3 regions of the Ensifer sp. ENS07 genome follow, and region 2 is predicted to be linked to each of the others. Evidence: riboswitches for the same ligand, from Rfam matches in the RefSeq annotation. Region 2 holds a riboswitch; each other region holds the start of a gene.

Region 1 (6,841 bases), on a different contig from region 2:
TGCATTGTTCTTCATGAAGGCGATCTTGTCCTCGGCCTTCACCTCGCCGTAGTTGACGATGACCACCACTTCCGGGTTGCGCTCGATCACCGGTTCCCAGGAGATTTCCACCCAGCTCTTTTCCACGTCGTCCATGATGTTGGCGCCGCCGGCGGCCTCGATCATCGCCGTCGGAATGCCGAAGCGGCCGGAAGTAAACGGCTTCTCTTCGCCGGAATCATAGACGAAGACCCGCGTCGGGTTAGCCTTGCCGGCGTTCGCCTTGGTGATCTCGGCAAGCTGGCGGCGATAGCCGTCAACCAGCGTCTCGGCGCGATCCTCGACGCCGAAGATGCGGCCGAGATTGAGAAGATCGACGAACATGTCGTTCATATCAGGCTTCTGCTTGGCCATCACGTGGATGCAGGATTCGGTCAGCTCGTAGACGCCGATCTTGAAGGGCGCCAATGTCTCGGGCGTGACCTCGCCGCCGACCTTCATGCCGTAGTTCCAGCCGGCAAAGAGGAAATCGGCATCGGCGTTGAGCAGCACTTCCTTGGTCGGATATTTCTCCGAAAGCTCCGGCAGTTCCTTGACGCCTTCGCGCAGCTTCTCGTCCAGCGTCTTCCAGCCGGAAACGCCGGTATAGCCGACCATGCGGTCCTGGAGCCTCAGCGCCAGCATCATCTCCACCAGGTTGACGTCGTTGGCGATCGCCCGCTTCGGCGCCGCGTCGAAGGTCACCTCGCGGTTGCAGCTCTTGACGGTGACCGGATAGGCGAGCGCCGGCGTGGCGGCGGCAAGCACGAAAAGAAGGGAAAATGGGGCAATATTGATCTTCATGAAATCGATCCCTGTCGAGGAAGTGAAAAGGAAAAGCGGGCGCCGCCGGCAGCGGCATTGTGAACGGTGGCGGTGACGCCGAAGGCGGCCGAAAGCTCGCCGGGGCTGAGCACCTCTTCGGGCGGGCCGAAGGCCGTCAGCCGCCCGGCGGTCAAGATCGCGACATCTGTCGCAAACTCGGCGGCGAGATTGATGTCGTGCAGCGTCGAGACGATCGTCAGCTTCAGCGTCTGCAAGAGCTCGAGGATTTCGAGCTGGTGGCGGATGTCGAGATGGTTCGTCGGCTCGTCGAGGATGATGATGCGCGGTTCCTGTGCCAGCGCGCGGGCGATCAGCACCCGCTGCTTCTCACCGCCCGAAAGTGTGGCGAACTGGCGGCCGGCAAGATGGGCGAGATCGAGATGCGCGAGCGCATGCTGCACCCGCTCGCGGTCGAAATCGTTCCAGCCGCTCAAGCCCTCCCGCCGCGGAATGCGTCCCATCATCACGACGTCGCGCACGCTGAAGGGAAAATCGCCGGGCATCTCCTGCAAGACGACGGCGATTGTCCTTGCCGCCTCGCGCGCCGAGATCGACCAGAGATCGACGCCATCGACCGAAACACGGCCGGCATTCGGCTGCACCGCCCGGTAGAGGCAGCGCAGAAGCGAGGTCTTGCCGGCGCCATTCGGCCCGAGGATCGCAAGCCGGCTGCCGGCCGCGATCGCAAAGCCGATGTCGTTGACCAGCGTCAGGCCCGAACGCGGCCCCCAGCGAAGGCCCTCGACCGTGAGGGCTGCACCCGTTGCGTTGCAGCTCATGGGTTCGTTCCTCTGCGCGACCTCATTGGAAGTGCCCGCCGAGATCTTCGGAGACGAGCATCGCCGCGGGAATGCGGGCAAGCGTCTTGCCTTTCAGCCCGCGCGGCCGTTCCGCCGCCCGCGTCATGCCATCGCCACGCTCGGCATAGGTTGTGGCAAAGCGCACGAGATCGTCGATGTCCTCTTCCGGCGAGACGTCGCCGAAGAGATAGGTCGCCTTCCCCGTCGCCTGGAAGGCGATGGTGCAGGGCCGCGTGCAGGCCGCCATGCAGACCGTGCCGGCGATCGAGAAGTCGCGATCGAGCGGTGCGCCGAGCGCTGCGATGCTCAGGTTGAGCCGCTTGATCAGCTCGGCACCGGGCACGCATGGGCCGCCGGTGAAGCGGCAATCGGTGCAGACCGTTATCTTGTGCTGTCGGAAATTCGGCTCAGCCATTCCTGCCCTCCGCCGGACTGACGGCAAGAGATGGCGAAACGGCAAGAGGACGGAAAACCGTCGTATGAAAGCCAGTTCTTTTCCATCGGAACACCCCGTCCGTTGTGGTTGATCGGTTCGATGGCAGGTCTCCTGGCTCGCGGGTCGTGGCGCATCCACGTCTTCCCGGTCTTCGACCAGTGACATGGTGTGAATGCGCTTTCCGCTCACAGTTGCGGGGGCAGCCACGGTCTCGGCCCCATCAGGGTCGTCCGTTCCGTGTTCCCTTTTCAGCCGCTTCCGCATTGTCGCGGACGCAGCACCATCAACGCCTTCCTCGCATGAATCGGCGGATGAGACAACCGCACGACACAGGCGGGAGGGATCTATCAACATGCGGCGTTTCGTCATGCGAGGTTTGTTATAAAATAACATTACGTAGCGCAAGTCGAAAATTGGGCGCCGGACACAATCCGACGCCCGCGATAGCGACCACGCTAAAAGACGTGCCGTGCTGCCTCAGAACTCCGGCGGCAAGAGTTCGGCCGTCAGCGTCACCGCGACAGAGGCGTTGCCCGGCAGGTTGCGCACGCCGCAGACGGAGCGAACATGGCCGGCCCTTTCGCCAAAGGCGGCCGCCAGAAGCTCGGAAGCACCGTCGAGTACCTTCGGGTGCTCCAGGAAATCCTCAGTGCAGGCGACATATCCCTCCAGCCGGACGATCTGGCGAATACGCTCGAAACGGCCGAGATGCTCATGGATCTGCGCCAGCGCGTTGAGCACTGCCAACTCTGCGGCCTTGCGCCCCTCGTCGATGGTCACATCGCGCCCGAGCAGCCCCGTATGCACGAAGCGCCCGTCCAGCAATGGCCCCTGCATCGAAACATGAAGCATCTCACCCGCCTCGATCACCGCGCGGTAGGCGCCGAGCGGCCTCGGCGGCGTCGGGAGCTGAACGCCAAGTGCGCCGAGCCTTCGGATAACCTCGTCCATCATTGCTTCCCCTCCTCGTCACCTTACGAACCGGCCGCCTTGCGGAGACGACACCGCTTTTTTCTCAAGCCCTCGAAGTTCTGCCGCCCCTATCGCAAGCAGCAAGACGCGCCGTTCCGTGCCCAGCAACTTTTCCAAGCATAACCAAGAGAAAACGCCTCATGCCTCACGTTGGGAGATAACGTTACGAATTACAACACCAGAGTTGAAGTGCCATCGCGATCCGGGCCAGTGCCGCGGTCTTGCGATCGAATGCGACCGACACATCGCGGCGGCCTCGATCCCCAACCCCAAGTAAAAACGCTGAAATGTAACATACGTTACGCTCACGTAACCCTATGCCCGTTGAGAATTTCGACGACCGAAGCGACAATTGCCGGGATTAAGATTGGGCATCGACAAGCCTCGGAAACAAGCTCAACTTAGCCGCGCAGATCCCGAAATGAAGTGACGGCAACTCAACTTTCTGAAGGGAATAGCATCAGTGAATCCCATTGATTTCTTCGTCGACACGCTTCGGACCTATCCGCCTGTCGCCGTCTTCCTCGCCCTCGGCATCGGCTTCCTCATCGGTCCGATCAAGGTCGCGGGGTTCAACCTTGGAAATGTCACCGCCACGCTGCTTGCGGGCGTTCTCATCGGACAGCTGGGTATCCAGGTTTCCGGCGACCTGAAATCCACCCTGTTTTTGATTTTCCTCTTCGCCGTCGGCTACGGCGTCGGGCCGCAATTCGTGCGGGGCTTGAGCACCGATGGACCGAAACAGATCGCCTTTGCGCTCTCCGTGCTGGTGCTGTGCCTCGTCGTTCCCTATCTCTGCGCGCTGATTGCCGGGCTGCCGCTCGGCTATGGCGCCGGCATGTATGCCGGCTCGCAGACGATCTCGGCTGCAATCGGGGTTGCGACCGACCAGATCAATTCGCTCGGGCTGACGCCGGAGCAGGCCAAGACCTTTGCCGACCAGATCCCGATCGCCTATGCGGTGACCTATATCTGGGGCACGATCGGCTCGGCGATCATCCTCGCCCAGCTCGGTCCCAAGCTTCTCGGCATCGACCTTCCGGCGGCCTGCCGCGAATACGAGGCCAAGCTCGGCGGTGGCAGCGAAAGTAGCGAGCCCGGCATTACCCGCGCCTATCACGACTTCGGCCTCCGCGCCTATCGCGTCGACGCGGCAAGCGGGCTCACCGGAAAACCGGTCAAGGACATCCTTCCCGGGATCCGCGTCTTCGTCGAGCGCCTGCGGCGCGGCGACCAGATCATCGAGGCCGATGGCAACACCGTGCTGCAGCCGGGCGACGTCGTCGCCTTTTCGGGCCGGCGTTCGCTGCTCGTCGAAAACCTCGACAACAAGCTGCTCGAGGTCGAGGACAAGGAGCTGCTCAACGCGGAAGCCGAAGTCCTCGATGTCTACGTGACCAGCAAGGCGCTCGCCGGCAAGACGCTGGCGGAAGTCAGCACCATGGATTGGGCGCGCGGCGTCTATGCCCGCAAGATCATCCGCTCGCTGGTCGAGATCCCGGTGCTGCCCGGGACGACGGTCGAGCGCGGCGACATCGTCACCATCGGTGGCGCGAAACGCCATGTCGAAGCGGCGATCAAGGCGCTCGGCTTTGCCGACCGGCCTGTCGAGACGACCGACATCGCCTTTCTCGGCTGGGGGCTTTTCATCGGCGCGATGATCGGTGCGCTGACGATCACGATCGGCGGTATCCCGATCGGCCTTTCGACCTCCGGCGGCGCGCTTCTGGCCGGCCTCGTGCTCGGCTGGCTGCGCACCACCTACCCCGCCTTCGGCCGCATCCCGTCACCGGCGCTGTGGCTGATGAACACGCTCGGCCTCAACATCTTCATCGCCGTCGTCGGGATCGGCGCCGGCCCGGGCTTTGTCGCGGGCCTGCAGGAGGTCGGCATTTCGCTGTTCATCTGGGGCGTGGTCGCCACGTCGATCCCGATGATCGCCTCGGTGCTCCTCGGCCACTATGTCTTCAAGTTCCACCCGGCGATCCTGTTTGGCGCCTGCGCCGGTGTGCGAACGACGACGGCAGCGCTCGGCATGATCCAGGAGGCGGCCAAGAGCAAGGTGCCGGCGCTCGGCTACGGCATGCCCTACGCCATCGGAAACACGCTGCTGACCATCTTCGGCCTCGTCATCGTCATCATGCTCGCCTGAGGCGAACGGGCGAAGCCGACCATCGTTCAAAATGCATAGATCACAGGGAGTGTGGACCATGTTGGACAGAAATTTCTACGACAGCCTTTCCGATCTCAGCCCGTTCGAAATCAAGGACGAACTGATCAAGCTCGCCAAGTCGAGCTCACAGAAATCCGCCAAGGCTTTCCTCAATGCCGGCCGCGGCAACCCGAACTGGACGGCGACACGCGCTCGCGAGGCCTTCTTCCTGCTCGGCCAGTTTGCGCTGACGGAAGCCAAGCGCGCCTATTACGACCCGAAGGCCGGCGTGGCCGGCATGCCGCCGAAGGACGGCGCCCACGCGCGGTTCGAAAAGTGGACGAAGAAGCTGCTGCAAAACACGGCCGACTGGGACGAAGAGGATGAAGGCATCCCGCCGGCAAAGACGCTTTCCGACGCCGTCAACTACACCATCACCACCTTCCGCTTCGATGCGGACGCCTTCGTGCACGAGCTCACGGACTCGATCATCGGCGACAACTATCCGGTTCCCGATCGGGCGCTGCACCACAACGAGATCATCACCCACGAATACCTGATGTGGGCAATGTGCGCCGGCCACCGACCGAAGGCAAAGTTCGACCTTTACCCGGTCGAAGGCGGCACCGCCGCCATGTGCTACATCTTCAAGGCACTGAAGAACGCCCGCCTGCTTAACGCCGGCGACACGATCGCGCTCGGAACGCCGATCTTCACGCCCTATCTCGAAATGCCGGAGCTGGAGGACTACGATCTCAAGACCATCAACGTCAGCGCCGAGCAGGAGGACCGGTTCCAGTTCACCGACGAAGACATCAAGGCGCTGGAGAACCCCAAGGTGAAGGCGTTGTTCCTGGTCAACCCCGGCAACCCGTCCGCCGTGGCGATGGATCCGGATTCGATCAAGCGCCTTGTCGATCTCGTCAACAAGAAGCGCCCCGACCTGATCGTGCTGACGGACGACGTCTACGGCACCTTCGTTCCGGGCTTCCAGTCGCTGCTTGGGCATCTGCCGCGCAACACGATCGGCGTCTACTCCTATTCGAAGTACTTCGGCTGCACCGGCTGGCGCCTCGGCGTCATTGCCGTCGCCGAGGACAACATCTTCGACGAGAAGATCAAGGCCCATGGCGAACCGATCCAGAAGCTCCTTGAAAAACGCTACAAGGCGATGACGCCGAAGCCGCGCGAGGTGAAGTTCATCGACCGCATCGTCGCCGACAGCCGCGACGTGGCCCTGAACCACACCGCCGGCCTGTCGCTGCCCCAGCAGGTGATGATGACGCTCTTCGGCCTGGTCGAGCTGATGGACGTCGAGAAGGCTTACCAGAAGGCCTGCATCGCCATCTGCACCAAGCGCTTCTGGAACCTGATCGAGGGCATGGGGGTCGAGTCCAATCCGGGCATCTATTTCGACCACTATTACGGTATCATCGACTTCGAGTTCTGGCTGCGCAAATATGTCGGCGAGGATGTCGTCACCTGGGTGAAGGACAACATCCACCCGCTCGACATTCCCTTCCGGCTTGCCGAGGACCACGGCATCGTGCTGCTCAACGGCTCGGGTTTCGATGCGCCGAGCTGGTCGGCACGCGTCTCCTTCGCCAACCTCAATGACGAAGCCTATTCGCAGATCGG
Region 2 (6,841 bases):
GCAGCGTCGCGCCCGGCTTGCCGGGATCGATGTCCTTGAGGTCTGGGCGGGGTATTCCTCGACCATCGGAAACCTCGCATACGAAGCCCCCGACGCCTGCGCGTCGGCAACAGAGATCGCCAGACGGGGCATTGTCCGTCTGGCTGGAATGAAGGACGTCCTGCCAGCGCTTGAGGAAGGGTGCGTTTCCCGTCTATGGAAGAATGGGAAGGTGCCCGCCGAACTCGGCTCATGGCAAGACGTTCATCGGACAATCAAAGCGGCGAAGATTGGCTACCGCCGCCCGCACCCCGACGTGCCGCTCGGCGCACGGGGTTCCGATGTCCACGGGACGCACATGTTCTGTGGGCATGCGGTCGTCCGCCTTGCCAGACGTCAGCGTCCGGGACTTCTGTTCCGGCTGACACCTGCCAGGCCGGACGCAGCAGTTCGGATTTTCGCTCAATGTGGACGTGTGCCCTCCCCGGCTCTCCACACGAAAATCCGAATAGCCGAAAAAGCTTCGTTTGACGTATCCGCCATCCTGGCGACCGCCGAGCGCCTGAAATACACCTCTGGCGTCAAACAAGTCATTTCAAAACTGATAGAAGAGCCTTCCGAGGACTTCGTACGCCTTGTTGCTGGTTCTGTCTACGAGGGCCGGATTACCGCGCAGGTTAAAAAGATGTTGACGGGAGTCGTGCGAACCGCATTCCGAGATGTGATCATGGTCCCGGTCAAGAACCGCCTTTCGAGCGCACTCGCGGACACGGAGGAAGTCATCGAAAAAATTGACGAGCCCGTTGAGGAGGAACCCGAAGTCGTGACGACAGAGGAGGAGCGCGAGGGATACATGATTGTGAAGGCGATCGTGCGCGATACGATCTCGTCGAAACGAGTGGTGATGCGCGACCAGAAATCCTATTGTGGCATTCTTATCGACAATAACAATCGAAAGCCGCTCGCGAGGCTACATTTCAACCGCTCGGTCAAATACATCGGGCTCTTTGACGGTGAGTCCGAGGAACGGTTGATTATCGACTCGCTTGACCAAATTTACGATCACAGCGACCGCTTGCGGGTTACGGCGAAAAAGTATTTCGCAGAATAGTCTGCCACCGCACGTGTCGACATAGGAGGCAGTCTGTCCGCCGCCTCTTTGCCCTTTGCCTTTTCGTAAGTCAGAATGAAGCCGACAATCCGGCGAAAGCAGTCAGACCGGGCGACGACTTGAAGCCATAGACTTCCCGGTAGTCTCGGTCGAACAGATTGTCGACGCGACCAAACATTTCCAAGGTGTCGTTGATTTTCAGGCTGCCGCCGACGTTCAAAAGCGAATAGCCAGCCATCGTCACCCGCGGGGGTACAGCGGTCGCAAAAACCGTGTCGACAGTCCTGCCATTGAATACTGCCTCGGCGAAGACCCTCGCGCGGTCGTCATAAAAAACGTAGTCCGCTTTGACCGAACCGATGTGGCGGGGGCGACGGGCTTCAGCGAGACGCGGCCCGGTGGCGGCTGTCTGTTCGGTCGCGTCGGTGTACGTATAAGATGCGGTCATCGTGACGCCGTTGAAGAAATCGAAGGTCGCCGAAACCTCCATGCCTTGGCGGAGGCTTTCGCCGTCGCGGTTGATCGGCCGCGCGATGAAATCCGCGTCGTAGACAGTGGCGATCTCGTTCTCCAGATTTTGGTTGAAGTAGGTAAGGTCTACTACGAGGCCCCCCTCATTGAAGCTTTTCTCAACCCCGATGTCGTATCCGAGGCTCCGTTCCGGCTGCAAATTTGGATTACCGATGAATCCTCCGGGAAAATAGCCGAACTGTTCATAGAACGTCGGGTTGGTAACGCCGGTTCCGACTGAGGCATGAAGCCGCATGTCGCTGCTCGGGATTTGCCACGCCGCGCTTGCAGTCCAGGTTCCCGTATCACTGAAACCGCTGTTCCAGTCCTGCCTCGCACCGAAGTTTAGGTGGACTTGATCAAAGAACTCTACCCGATACTCGCCAATAAGGGATTGCGCGTCCCGTCGAAAAGTCTCCTCCAAATGGGAGGGTGAAAACCTTTCGAATTGCCATGCGTAACCGCCGGTCACTTGTTGGATCACCTGGTCCGTATCGTCGAAACGATAGGACGCTTGATAGCTGCCCCTATAACGGTTTCCGTCGTCCGAACTGTTTCCGTATTCGTCGGAGTGCCTGGATTGATAGATATCGGTGCCCGAGAAAAGGATCTTCTGTGCCAGCGCGTCGTCCAGGGACGAATTGGTGATCCCAACCGACCCGAAGAGTTCCTGGTTCTTGGTGTAGTCGTCCGCGTCGTAGGTCATCGCGGTGTCCCAGTCTTGCGGGTCACTCTCGCTGCGACGATTTACGCCCCGAACCGTGCCCTCCATAGTCGTATCCGGCGAGAGATCGATTGTGAACTTGCCGTTTAACGTACCATTCCTGCCGCCGTCCTCTTCGTCACCCGCACCCGAAATGTTGAAGCCGTCCGTGTGCATAACGGTGCCGGATAGCCAATAGTCATAGGTGTCACGGCCCCCGCCGGCGGAGATTGTCGATGTGACCGAAGCGTTGCTGCCGATTTCCGTGCGCGCAGTAGACCGAACGGAATCGCGCTCGCCGCGCTTGGTGACGATGTTGATCACGCCTGACATGGCATTAGCCCCCCAGAACGCGCTTTGCGGCCCGCGCAGAATTTCGATGCGTTTTATGTCGTCGGTAACCAGGCCTCCGAAGTCGAATTCACCCTGCCCAACGTCGTTGGCGACCACGCCATCAATGATCACCAGCAGTTGATTGCCCTCCGCGCCGCGCACACGTACCTGCGTTAAGCCACCTGAGGAGCCCGTGCGAGATACTGCAAATCCCGGCACAAGGCGTAGCGCATCCGCGACATAGCGGACCTGATGCTTCTCCATCTCCTCCCCCGAGATCACGGTGACGGCACGCCCGGATTTCTCGAGCTCCACGGGAGTCAATCCGTCCGTAACGACAATCGCTTCGAGCTCTGTCGGCTCGTCCGCCTGGTTAGCATCCCGAGCAAAGCTCGGCTCCCATGCGGCGATGAGGAGCATCGCAGCTCCGGTCAGAAAAATCCTCATAATCTCCCTTCAGGCAGGGCCTGACCTGCACGGCTTTCCTCCGCAGAAAAGAAGTGACAATGGTAACAACCGTTCCCATCGACCGTCCTTCAACACGGCAACATCTTCGACAATGTCACCGCTACGGGCGGCCGCGCTCGGACACTCCCCGTATCCTTGCATGGGTGACCAACACAGGCAGGTCTCCTGACTTCCGCGTCCCCGCCAGTCTCGCCCTTCCCGCTTGACGCAGTGGGCTGATGAGACAAGCTCGGCGGTTACAGTTGCGGGGGCAGCCGTGGGATTGACATCGACTATGCCTCACCACGTTCCCTTTTCATCCGTCATGCGGAACCTGTGCCGTAGCCGACCAATAAAGTCGGCGACGAGTCGCGACAAGAGTGTATGGCTAGTTTTTCCATACGTGCACGCTCTTTAAGCATACATTCCTGCGCATACATCTTGCAATTTGCCGCGTCTTCGATATAGGATCGGCTGCGCCCGGAAAGTTTGTTGCTCCTTGCGAGAACGCGGACCAACACCCTCACGCGACGAGGCACGATATTCCTCTCCTGCGTAGGCTGGGCGCCGTCGTTAACCGTGTCGCTAGATACTGACCGGTTGGAAAACCAGAAACCGGCGAAATCTGCTTGGCCGACGGGCAACGGATCAACCACAATTGCGATCACACCATGAACCTCGACCTTCTCGATACCTTCCTGGACTTGCTTGAGACAGGCAATTTCCGGCGCACATCAGAGCGACTTGAAACAACGCAGCCGGCCGTAAGTGGCCGCATTAAGACACTAGAGCGAGCCGTGGGCGCCCAACTATTTCACCGCGGGCGAGCGGGTGCAGTTCCGACTTCGGCCGGTATCAGGTTCGAGAAACACGCTCGCGCCATCAAAGCGGGCTGGGCGCATGCGCAGCACGATATCGGAGGCCTGGAACACTATGATGGCCCTCTACGCATCTCAGGGCCGCTAAGCTCGATAGGGACGCTCGTTCTGGACTGGATCGAGGAGTTGCACATCATCAACGAACGACTGGAATTGGTACTGCATTCTGGCCACTCGTCCACCGTCATGGCGGATCTCTCCGGTGGCAGGATTGATATCGGCATTGTATTTTCGCCCAAATGCTTGCCGGACCTTAGCATCGAGGAGACCGGCGTCGAAAAATTTCAGATGGTGTCGACGGAGTTCGACAGGCTTTCCGATGTGACTTCGAGAAGTTATATCCGCGCTAGATACACGACATATTTCGAGCGGATGCACACCGAGCTGCTACCGGGGCTCACTCGATCTGCTATCGCCGTGGATCACGAGGACCATGCAATCGGCATTCTGAAACGGCGTGGTGGAACTACGTATCTCCCGCACCAGACCGTCGAAACCTTGTCCGGGTCCGGCATGTCAGTGCGTCTTGTAGAAGGCGCGCCGGAGATTAAGCAGCCGGTTTACGTCGTGACGCAGAGACACCGCAGACACGAGTCACTTATTGACACAGCTGTCGATGCGCTCAAAAGCGTTACGCCGAGAGAAGGCTTATGAGCCGGTCCTGCTGAAGGCCAACTCTCCCATCCGTCGCGTCATGGGATGGCCGGTTATACCATTCGACTGCGTTCCTGGCAGGAAGATCCGGGCGGAGTGGGGCTGGTCGACCGCATCGGTAAAAGCCAAAGCACCTACGATGAGAAGCTGAGCAATTATTATTACAACGACAAAACCCGCAGACGATCCGGCTTTATTTTCTTTTGGATATCTGCGCATTGTCATCACCTAGTCTTACTAAGACTAAATGATAACTCAGCTGCGAAGTTTCATAATCTATACATCAGTTTGCATCGACAGGAATTTACGGAAGATTGCGCACGCTGTTCTTACGCCTTTCGCAAAAGGGCCAGCAGGTGTAGCCGGGTACGCTGCGTAACACCGCGTCTTATTGACCCGAAAGCGCAGCTTGCAATTCAACGGCATCCAGCTCCCGCTCCCAACGGGCGATGACAATAGTCGCCACCGCATTGCCGATGAGATTTGTCAGCGCGCGGCATTCCGACATAAAACGGTCTACTCCCAGTATCAATGCCATGCCGGCCACGGGGACTGAGGGAACTACGGAGAGCGTTGCAGCCAGAGTGATGAACCCCGCACCGCTCACCCCGGCGGCACCTTTCGAACTCAACATGGCCACCAGGAAAAGCATGATCTGATCCCCCAGGCTCAGTGGAGTATCAGTCGCTTGCGCGATGAACAGCGCCGCAAGTGTCATGTAGATATTGGTCCCATCCAAGTTGAAGGAATAACCTGTGGGCACCACGAGACCGACGATCGGGCGCGCACAACCAGCCTTCTCCAACTTGGCCATCAAGCCGGGCAAGGCGGCTTCGGACGATGATGTTCCGAGAACGAGAAGCAACTCTTCTTTGAGATAAACAATAAGCTTGAAGATGGAGAATCGGTTGAAATGCGCGACGGCGCCAAGGACGAGAACAACGAAAAGCAATGCGGCTAAATAGAAGGTTCCCACCAGAAAGGCCAGATTCCCAAGGGCGGAGATCCCATACTTCCCAATGGTGAACGCCATAGCGCCGAAGGCACCGATTGGGGCGAGCCTCATCAACATTGACGTCATCCGAAAGATCGGCGCCGTCAGGGCGTGCAGCAGATCAAGAACAGCATGCCCCTTTTGTCCTACGGCTCCGAGCGCAAGTCCAAACAAGATGGAGATGAACAATACCTGGAGGATATCACCTTGAGCGAAAGCTGCGACAATCGTGTCAGGAACGATGTTCATCAAGAAACCAACGATTGTCATCTCGTGGGTTTTGACGGTGTAAGCCGCGATCGACCGCTCATCGAGCGAGCTTGGGTCGATGTGCATGCCACCTCCCGGCTGCAACACGTTCGCAATCAATAGCCCCATCACAAGAGCCAGGATGGAGAAAGTCAAAAAATAGACGAATGCTTTGACTGCCACACGGCCAAGCTTCTGCGTGTCCGACATGTCAGCGATGCCTGTGGTGACAGTCAAGAAAATGACCGGCGTGATAACCAGCTTGACGAGTTTGATAAAGAGGTCCCCAAGGAATTTCAAACTACTGCCGAGCTCGGCATCGAGGTACCCGAGCAATATACCCGCCACTATCGCGATTAAAACCTGTGTATAGAGGTGGCCAAAAACACGAGGCCGCTGGTCCGCGGCGATATCTACAGTAGGCATCATCATCAGTGTCAGCTCTCGGTATCATGGAGACCTTTAGCGATCTGCATGACTTTTAAGGGGCTTTCATCAAAGCGTGAAACCCCCGCCGATGATACCAATCTTTTGTATAGTCGACCGCCCGTTGACCTCCCGCTACGATCTTAAACCGGCTCGTTGCTCACATTTTTTGAACCCGTGCGGTTGGGCTAGTTGGCGCGTCTTCTGCGTCCTTCAGTGCCCATCTGATCGCCTTGACTGGTAACGCAAGTTACCGTAAGAGGCCTTGGTAACAAACATTACCGGAGGGCGTCGTGGCGCAACTCAAAAAGAGACAAGTGATCGGCCTCCTACTTTGCCTCGGCTCAGCGGCAGTCGGAGCTGGAGGGTGGGCCTGGGCTCGCTCGTCGGGCGCAACATCGACTGACAACGCTTATCTTCGCGGAGACCTCACCTCGCTTGCACCGAAGGTCTCGGGCTACATCACCGCGGTACAAGTCAAGGACAACGAAACCGTCCACGCTGGCGACGTTCTGTTTCGGATCGATGAGCGCGACTATCGCGCCCGTCTTGCCCAG
Region 3 (6,841 bases), on a different contig from region 2:
CATCTTATCGTCGGACGAAGCGAAGGGAAACGACAATCTGACGCGCAAAGGTTGCGGGGGCATCGTCCGGTCTAGCGAGGCTACTTGTCGAGCTCCGGATAGACCCGGTCGAGGAAGCCCGGCCGCAATTTCTCGCCGATCAGGCAATCGGGCGCCGGGAAGGCATCGACATAGCGTATGGTCGGCGGCGGTGGCAGGCCGCTGACTTCGAGCACCAGTTTCTGGCGGATCGCGATGGAGAAATCTTCGGGCTCGTGCACCGGCAGCACGAAGGAGCCGGGGCCGCCGATGACACATTCGGCATAGTATTGGTCAAGCGGGCCGGTCGAAACCGACGGGCGGATGAGGATGGCAAGCCCGTTGATGGTGATGCCGCGCGTGATCGCGATCTCGCGGGCTGGAAGCACCGGCGGGCCGATGTTGTTCGGCCCGTCGCCGGAGATGTCGATGACCCTTCGCACGCCGCTGAACGCGTTGGAATCGATCAGCGCCGTGCCATAGGTGATGGCGTTGGAGATGGAGGTGCCGCGGCGTGTGCCGACCGGCCGCGCTTCGATCAGCTTGGCGAAGGCGTCGGCGTCGGCGGCATTGTCGATGACCTTCCAGGCGACAACGGAGGACTCGTTCACCGTTCCGGCCCATTCGAAATAGCCGATGGCGATCTTGCCCAGCTGGCCGCTTTCGACCGCATCAAGGAAGTCGCGATGCCGGAGTGCCTCGACATAGCCGGCCCGCTGGATGCGGGCCTCGTCGAGATCCATCGAGCCGGACATGTCGACCGCCAGGATCAGTTCGACGTCGACATTCGTCGCCTCGGCGGTCGATGGGCTCGGGCCACCACTCAATGAAAGGAGTAACGCCAACACGCTCAACATCGCTTCAACCAGTCATTGCGCGCGGTCAGATTAGAAGACTGTAACACAAGATTGGATTTCGGCGACCGTTTGGGTGTAGTTGGCCTTCACTAAAGAGTGATTTTGCCGGTTCCTGCATGAGGCCGGATGTCGGACAGGAAAGGCGAAATGCCGCAGCGTACGGAAAATACTGAGCGATTTCAGATTGATCGATTGCAGCAGGCGGCGTTCGGGTATTTCCTCGAACATTCGGATCCGGTCACCGGACTGATCGCCGACACCGCGTTGCCGGGCGCGCCGGCGAGCATCGCTGCGACCGGCTTCGGCCTTTCCTGCTATCCCATCGGCGTCGAGCGCGGCTGGCTCTCGCGCAGCGATGCCGCGCGGCGGGTGGCGACGACGCTGCGCTTCCTTGTCCAAAGCCCGCAGTCCCGCCACCGGCAGGCGACCGGCTATCGCGGCTTCTACCATCACTTCCTCGACATGCGGACCGGCGAGCGCACCTGGCAGAGCGAGCTTTCGACCGTCGATACGGCGCTGCTGATCGCCGGCTGCCTGACCGCCTCTGCATATTTTTCCGGTAGGGATGCGGACGAATGCGAGATCCGCGCTCTTGCCGATCGGCTCTATGCGCGGGTGGACTGGCGCTGGGCGCTCAATCGGGGCGACACGCTGACGATGGGCTGGCGGCCGCCGGGGCGGTTCTTGAAGCATCGCTGGCGGGGTTACAGCGAAGCGCTGCTGCTCTATGTGCTGGCACTCGGCGCGCCCGACCATTCGATCGAACCGGAGCACTATGCGGCCTTTGCCGAGGGCCATGACTGGATCCCGGTCGACGGCCGGCCGCATCTGCATGCGGCCCCACTCTTCATCCATCTCTTTCCGCAGGCCTGGCTCGATCTACGCGGGCTTTCCGACCGGCCGATGCGGGAGCGGGGGACGGATTATTTCGAGAATACCCGACGCGCCATTGCCTTGCAGCGGGACCATGCGCGCTCCAATCCCGGCGGTTTTGCCGGATATGGCGAGGACCTGTGGGGCCTGAGCGCCTGCCATGCGCCCCGCGGCCGGCTGCGGCTTGCGGATGGGCGCCAGCAGCGGCTTTTCGGCTATGTGAACCGCGGCGCACCCTACGGCCTTGATGACGGCACGCTGGTGCCCTGGGCGCCGCTTGCCTGCCTGCCGTTCGAGCCGGATGCGGCGCAGGCCTCCCTCGTGCATATGGCAGACAGTTATCCGGGACTTCTGAGCGAAGGGCGCTTTCCCGGCGGCTTCAACCCGAGCCTGGCCGCCGGCGCAGGCCCGGAGGGCTGGATCGATGCGCGGGTCGTCGGTCTTGACCAGGGCCTCGTTGTCATGATGATCGAGAACTGGCAAAGCGGCCTTAGCTGGGCACTGATGCGCAGCATGCCGGCGATCCGCCTCGGCCTTGAACGGGCGGGCTTCGACGGTGGCTGGCTGCAGGAGGGGGAAGGCGCGTGTGGTAATCCGCCCGCATCCTGCGCCAGAGGATGAGAATGGACGACGGAGACGGCATGCGCTTGAACGACCACCGGCCGACAGCGGAGACCGCGGCGTTTGCGCCGCAGGCGCTGGCCGTCGCCGACCATCTGCGTACCCAGTTTCCCGAGGCTGCCGTCTCGCTCGGGCCGGCGGCCAGTGATTTCAGCGCGCCGGGCGACTTCTGGGCTGCGGGCAGCGCTGGCCTCGAGGCGGGGCTCGCCTATCAGGATTTCTTTGGGGTCGGCATGACCGACCGGATCCGGGCGGCGCATCTGATCGCCTTCTATAGCCGCCAGCTGAGCGTGGTCCTTGGCGCGTTCCATCTCGGCGCCGGGTTGCAGGCGGAGGTGGCCGGCATTCGTTTCGAGGATTGGACGCGGCTTCACCGTGGCGTCGAAATCGCGGGCAAGCGCTATCATTTTCGCCTGCATCCGCCGGCCACGGAGCGCCAGGGTGGCGAAGGCGTCAGCGCATTCGAACAGGGCTTCATCGCCCATCTGGCACCCGTCGTTGCGGTTCTGAAAGCGCGAGCAGGGCTGTCGAGCGGGGCGCAATGGCGGCTCGCGGCCGATGCCCTGGCCGGCGCGTTCCTGGAAATCGGCCGCGCGATCGGCGACGAGGCGCGCGGCATGGCCGAGGCGCTGGCGATCGTCAAACGACCGGGTTCGCGGCTCTACTCAGAGGAGCTCTGCTACGAGCAGATCGCGGCTCTCGATCCGGCAAGCGGCGCTGAGCTGTCGCGCCAGTATCGGATCCGTTGCGGCTGCTGTCTCTACTTCAAGACGGAAGGGGGCAGTTTCTGCGACACTTGCGTGCTGCTGGAGCCGGAAGATCGCCGCGCGCGGCTGGCGGCGCATCTCATGCAAAACGGCGGGACCTGAACCCCGCCGTCGCTTTGCTGACGATCTGTGATCAGTGATCACTGTGCCTTGACGAAGCGCTCGTTGATGAAGCCGGAGACGACGCCGAGCACGATCCAGAAGGCAAGCGTGGTGGCGAGTGCGGCAACCGCAAACTCGGCGCCGAGCACGGCCGGAACGTTGCTGGTGATATCGAGCGGCTGCGGCGCACCGTAGACATGGGGTGCTGCGATCAGCACCAGGCCTGCGACCTTGGAGACGATCTCCTCGCGCAGGACGACGAGATAGAGGCCGACGGCGGAGAGCGCCACGGTCACCAGCCACCAGGTCTGGCGGTCGCCGAGTTCGGCTGCCGGAAATCCCGGCAGTTCCGGCGGCAGACCGATCGCCGGCAGCATGTGCACGGCAAGCCAGCCGCAGGCGCCCCACAGCGCGCCGTTCCTGAGCGTGATCGGGTAGCCGATCACCAGGCTGACGCCGGCGAGCAGCAGGCCGAAGCCGGAACCTGTGACGAGGTTCGCCATCAGCGTGCCGGAGAAGCGGCTCATGCCGAACATGATGCCGCCTTCCTCATGCTCGCCCTCATGGGCATAGGCCGGGGTGATCGGCGACAAAGCGTCGAGGAAAGCGCCGAACGGCGACACGGCTTTGAGCGACGAATGCTGGTCGTGGTTTTCTGCGGCCGGCTGTGCCGCACCCGGCTGGGCGGCGGGCTGTTCGGTAGCGGCCGGTGCCTCGCCTTCGAATTCTTCTGCATGCAGGATCAGCGGTGTGACGCGCAGTTCCTGGGCGCCGGTCATGAAGACACCGGCAATCAATCCAGCCACGATCGCGGCCAGAAGCGTTCTGACAATCATCTTGAAATCCCTCGATAACGACAAAAGCCACGCCCTATGGCGTGGTCCTCGAGCCTTCCCATTTTCCCTATGCTGCGGATGGCCTTCGCGCGCCGGAAAAACCGGGATGCACGCAGGCCTCCATCCGGCTCGGGCCGGATGCGTTCAGGTCCGCAGATTGTTCGATGCGGAACGTTGTTCACGTTCCGGCGCATCGGTCAGTGGCAGGGGAAGCCGTAGGAGTGGCGGGTGTCGTGCGCCGTGTCGTGCAGCACTGCCGAGTTGGCAAGGCCGGCGCCAAAGACGAGGAATGCGCCGATGAAGAGCGCGATGACGCCAGCGGTCAGACGATCGCTGAGGGAGAGCGGGGTGCTCGAAATGGTAGACGTAGCCATGACAACCTCCGTGATGGCATCGGGAAATTCCCGGTTGGGCCCTATGCCCGTATCGAGTGGCAGGTTTCCTGGCTCACGGCGTTGGGCTCGATGCCCTCGATCTGCCTCGCCTTCCCAGCTCGGCCGCCCTCTCGCGGTCTTGCCAGTGGCTTCTTCCGGATCGCTCCGGAACGGTGGATCGACGTCGCTCTACAGTCGCGGGGTCGGCCGTGATTTGAATGCCCAGCTTGGGTCCATCCGTCACATTCCCGTTTACTCCCGAAACACGTTCGCGTCCCGGGAACCAATCGATCCCAGATGATTAGGATTGTGTCATGGAGTTGTCAATTGAGTGCGCGCCGCCGCGCGGTCCATCCGCGACAAAATCCTTGACGGTCATGCGTTTGTAGGCTTCGACGATCTGGTCACCCTCGGCCCGGTCGACCGAGACTGCAAGTCGCATGGTGCAGTCGCCGAGATGCATGATCAGGAAGGCGGCGCTGTCGATCTCTTCGCGCGGCGTCTCCGGCACAAGGCGGGCCCAGACATCGGCAAGCAGCTTTCCGCCGGCGCGGCTTTGCGCAAGATCGATCTCGCGCAGCGCCTTGTCGGCTTGCATCGCCGACCAGATGTCGCGCATGACCGGCTCGGCGAGGAACATGTCGTAGTAGATGTCGAACAGCAGCGAGAAGGCGTCGCGCAGTTCGGCTATCGACGTGACCTTGGCCAGTTCGGCCGCGATGCACTCGTTGCAGACCGCATTGTAGCGCTCGGCCAGCGTGCGCACGATTGCCGCCTTGTCGGGGAAGTACTGATACAGCGATCCGATCGAAATCCCAGCCTTTTCAGCGACTTCGCTCATGCGCATGGCGTCGCTGCCCTTCTCCTGGATGAGCGCCGTCGCGCAGGCAAGGATCTGCTCGACGCGCTCGCGGCTGCGCTTCTGGCTCGGCGTCCGGCGCAGCGCACGCTCGTCGTCGGCGGGAAGCGTGGCGGGACTTGCATCTGGAATCATGAGTAATGCTCACATTTTGACTTGACTCCTAAAATACGAGGATTTATCACATTTGCAAATGTGAGAGATGCTCATGTTTGTTGATGGAACCTCAGGAGGAAACGATGTCTCGGAAAGTCACACTGGTTTTGGGCGGTACCGGCAAGACGGGGCGGCGGGTGGCCGATCGCCTTCGGGAGCGGGGCATAGCGGTCCGCATCGGCGCCCGTTCGGCGTCGCCTTCCTTCGATTGGACGGATGAGGCGACCTGGACGCCCGCCCTTGAAAATGTCGATCGCATCTATGTCTGCTACCAGCCCGATCTGGCGGTGCCGGGCGCCGTCGACGTCATCGACCGGTTCTCGAGCCTTGCCGTTCGCTCCGGCATCAAGCGGCTGGTGCTCCTGTCGGGCCGCGGCGAGGACGAGGCGGAAGCCTCCGAGCGTGCGCTGCAGGCCTCCGGCGCCGACTGGACGGTCATCCGGGGCAGCTGGTTCTTCGAGAACTTCGACGAAGGCTTCCTGGCCGACGGCGTGGTGAGTGGTTCGGTCTTCCTGCCGGTGGACGAGGTCACCGAGCCCTTCGTCAGTTGCGACGACATTGCCGACGTGGCGGTTGAGGCCCTTCTGGACGATGCGCATATCGGCAAGGTCTATGCCTTGACCGGCCCGCGCCTGATGACCTTTGCCCAGGCCGTCGCCGAGATCGCCGCGGCCGCCAACCGTCGGATCTCTTATCAGGCCATTCCGGTTTCCGACTTCGCAGCGCATCTCAAGGCGGACGGCGTGCCGGATGACTATGTCGAACTCATCCGCTATCTCTTCACCTCGGTGCTCGACGGGCGCAATTCCAGCATGACGTCCGATGTCGAGCGCGTGCTTGGGCGGCGTCCGCGCGACTTTGCCGATTACGCCCGGGAAACCGCAGCAACTGGTGTTTGGAGTCTTGCCGCATGATCCCGCTGATCCCCGCTCTGGCGTTTGCCGCCGCGATCGGTTCCGGCCTGATGGCCGGGCTTTTCTTCATCTTCTCGGTCTGCATCATGCAGGCCCTGTCGCGGCTGCCGCCGGAGCAGGGGATCGCCGCGATGAACGCCATCAATGTCGTGATCCAGAACCCGATCTTCCTCAGCGCCTTCATGGGCACGGCGCTGCTCGCCCTGGCGCTCGTCGTCGTCGCCTTCATCTCGGGCGGCGAGGGCAGGTGGTGGCTTGCCGCCGGTGGCATTGCCTATGTCGTTGGCGTACTGCTGGTGACCATTGTCTTCAACGTGCCGATGAATGACGCGCTCGCCGCGGCAGCCCCCGGTCAGGCGGCGACCGATCTCTGGCATGAGCGCTATCTGACCGATTGGGTCTGGTGGAACCACGTGCGCACATGGGCCTCGATCGGCGCGCTGGCGTTTTTCGTTCTCGGTTTC

The links. A riboswitch is a leader RNA that binds a small molecule or an ion and turns the genes downstream of it on or off. The one in region 2 is predicted to bind cobalamin.
Region 1: it holds a riboswitch for cobalamin, as region 2 does, so the genes downstream of both, IB277_RS09155 (DUF1636 domain-containing protein) here and IB277_RS14330 (TonB-dependent siderophore receptor) in region 2, are expected to answer to the same signal.
Region 3: it holds a riboswitch for cobalamin, as region 2 does, so the genes downstream of both, IB277_RS11650 (CbtB-domain containing protein) here and IB277_RS14330 (TonB-dependent siderophore receptor) in region 2, are expected to answer to the same signal.

Annotation. Positions count from the first base shown of each region.
Region 1 covers NZ_JACVBE010000002.1:424,617-431,457, forward strand. The annotation lists gene IB277_RS09145 (ABC transporter substrate-binding protein) at 1-822, opposite strand, end outside; gene IB277_RS09150 (ABC transporter ATP-binding protein) at 819-1,622, opposite strand; gene IB277_RS09155 (DUF1636 domain-containing protein) at 1,645-2,058, opposite strand; cobalamin riboswitch at 2,163-2,379, opposite strand; gene IB277_RS09160 (RidA family protein) at 2,557-3,033, opposite strand; gene aspT (aspartate-alanine antiporter) at 3,515-5,203, shown strand; gene IB277_RS09170 (bifunctional aspartate transaminase/aspartate 4-decarboxylase) at 5,262-6,841, shown strand, end outside.
Region 2 covers NZ_JACVBE010000003.1:365,865-372,705, reverse strand. The annotation lists gene IB277_RS38035 (hypothetical protein) at 1-1,090, shown strand, start outside; gene IB277_RS14330 (TonB-dependent siderophore receptor) at 1,161-3,056, opposite strand; cobalamin riboswitch at 3,242-3,436, opposite strand; gene IB277_RS14325 (LysR family transcriptional regulator) at 3,755-4,615, shown strand; gene IB277_RS14320 (dicarboxylate/amino acid:cation symporter) at 5,004-6,290, opposite strand; gene IB277_RS14315 (HlyD family secretion protein) at 6,578-6,841, shown strand, end outside.
Region 3 covers NZ_JACVBE010000002.1:926,993-933,833, reverse strand. The annotation lists gene IB277_RS11670 (DUF1194 domain-containing protein) at 81-875, opposite strand; gene IB277_RS11665 (glucoamylase family protein) at 1,023-2,369, shown strand; gene IB277_RS11660 ((2Fe-2S)-binding protein) at 2,390-3,238, shown strand; gene IB277_RS11655 (CbtA family protein) at 3,277-4,074, opposite strand; gene IB277_RS11650 (CbtB-domain containing protein) at 4,272-4,448, opposite strand; cobalamin riboswitch at 4,489-4,751, opposite strand; gene IB277_RS11645 (TetR/AcrR family transcriptional regulator) at 4,750-5,442, opposite strand; gene IB277_RS11640 (NAD(P)H-binding protein) at 5,547-6,377, shown strand; gene IB277_RS11635 (DUF1772 domain-containing protein) at 6,374-6,841, shown strand, end outside.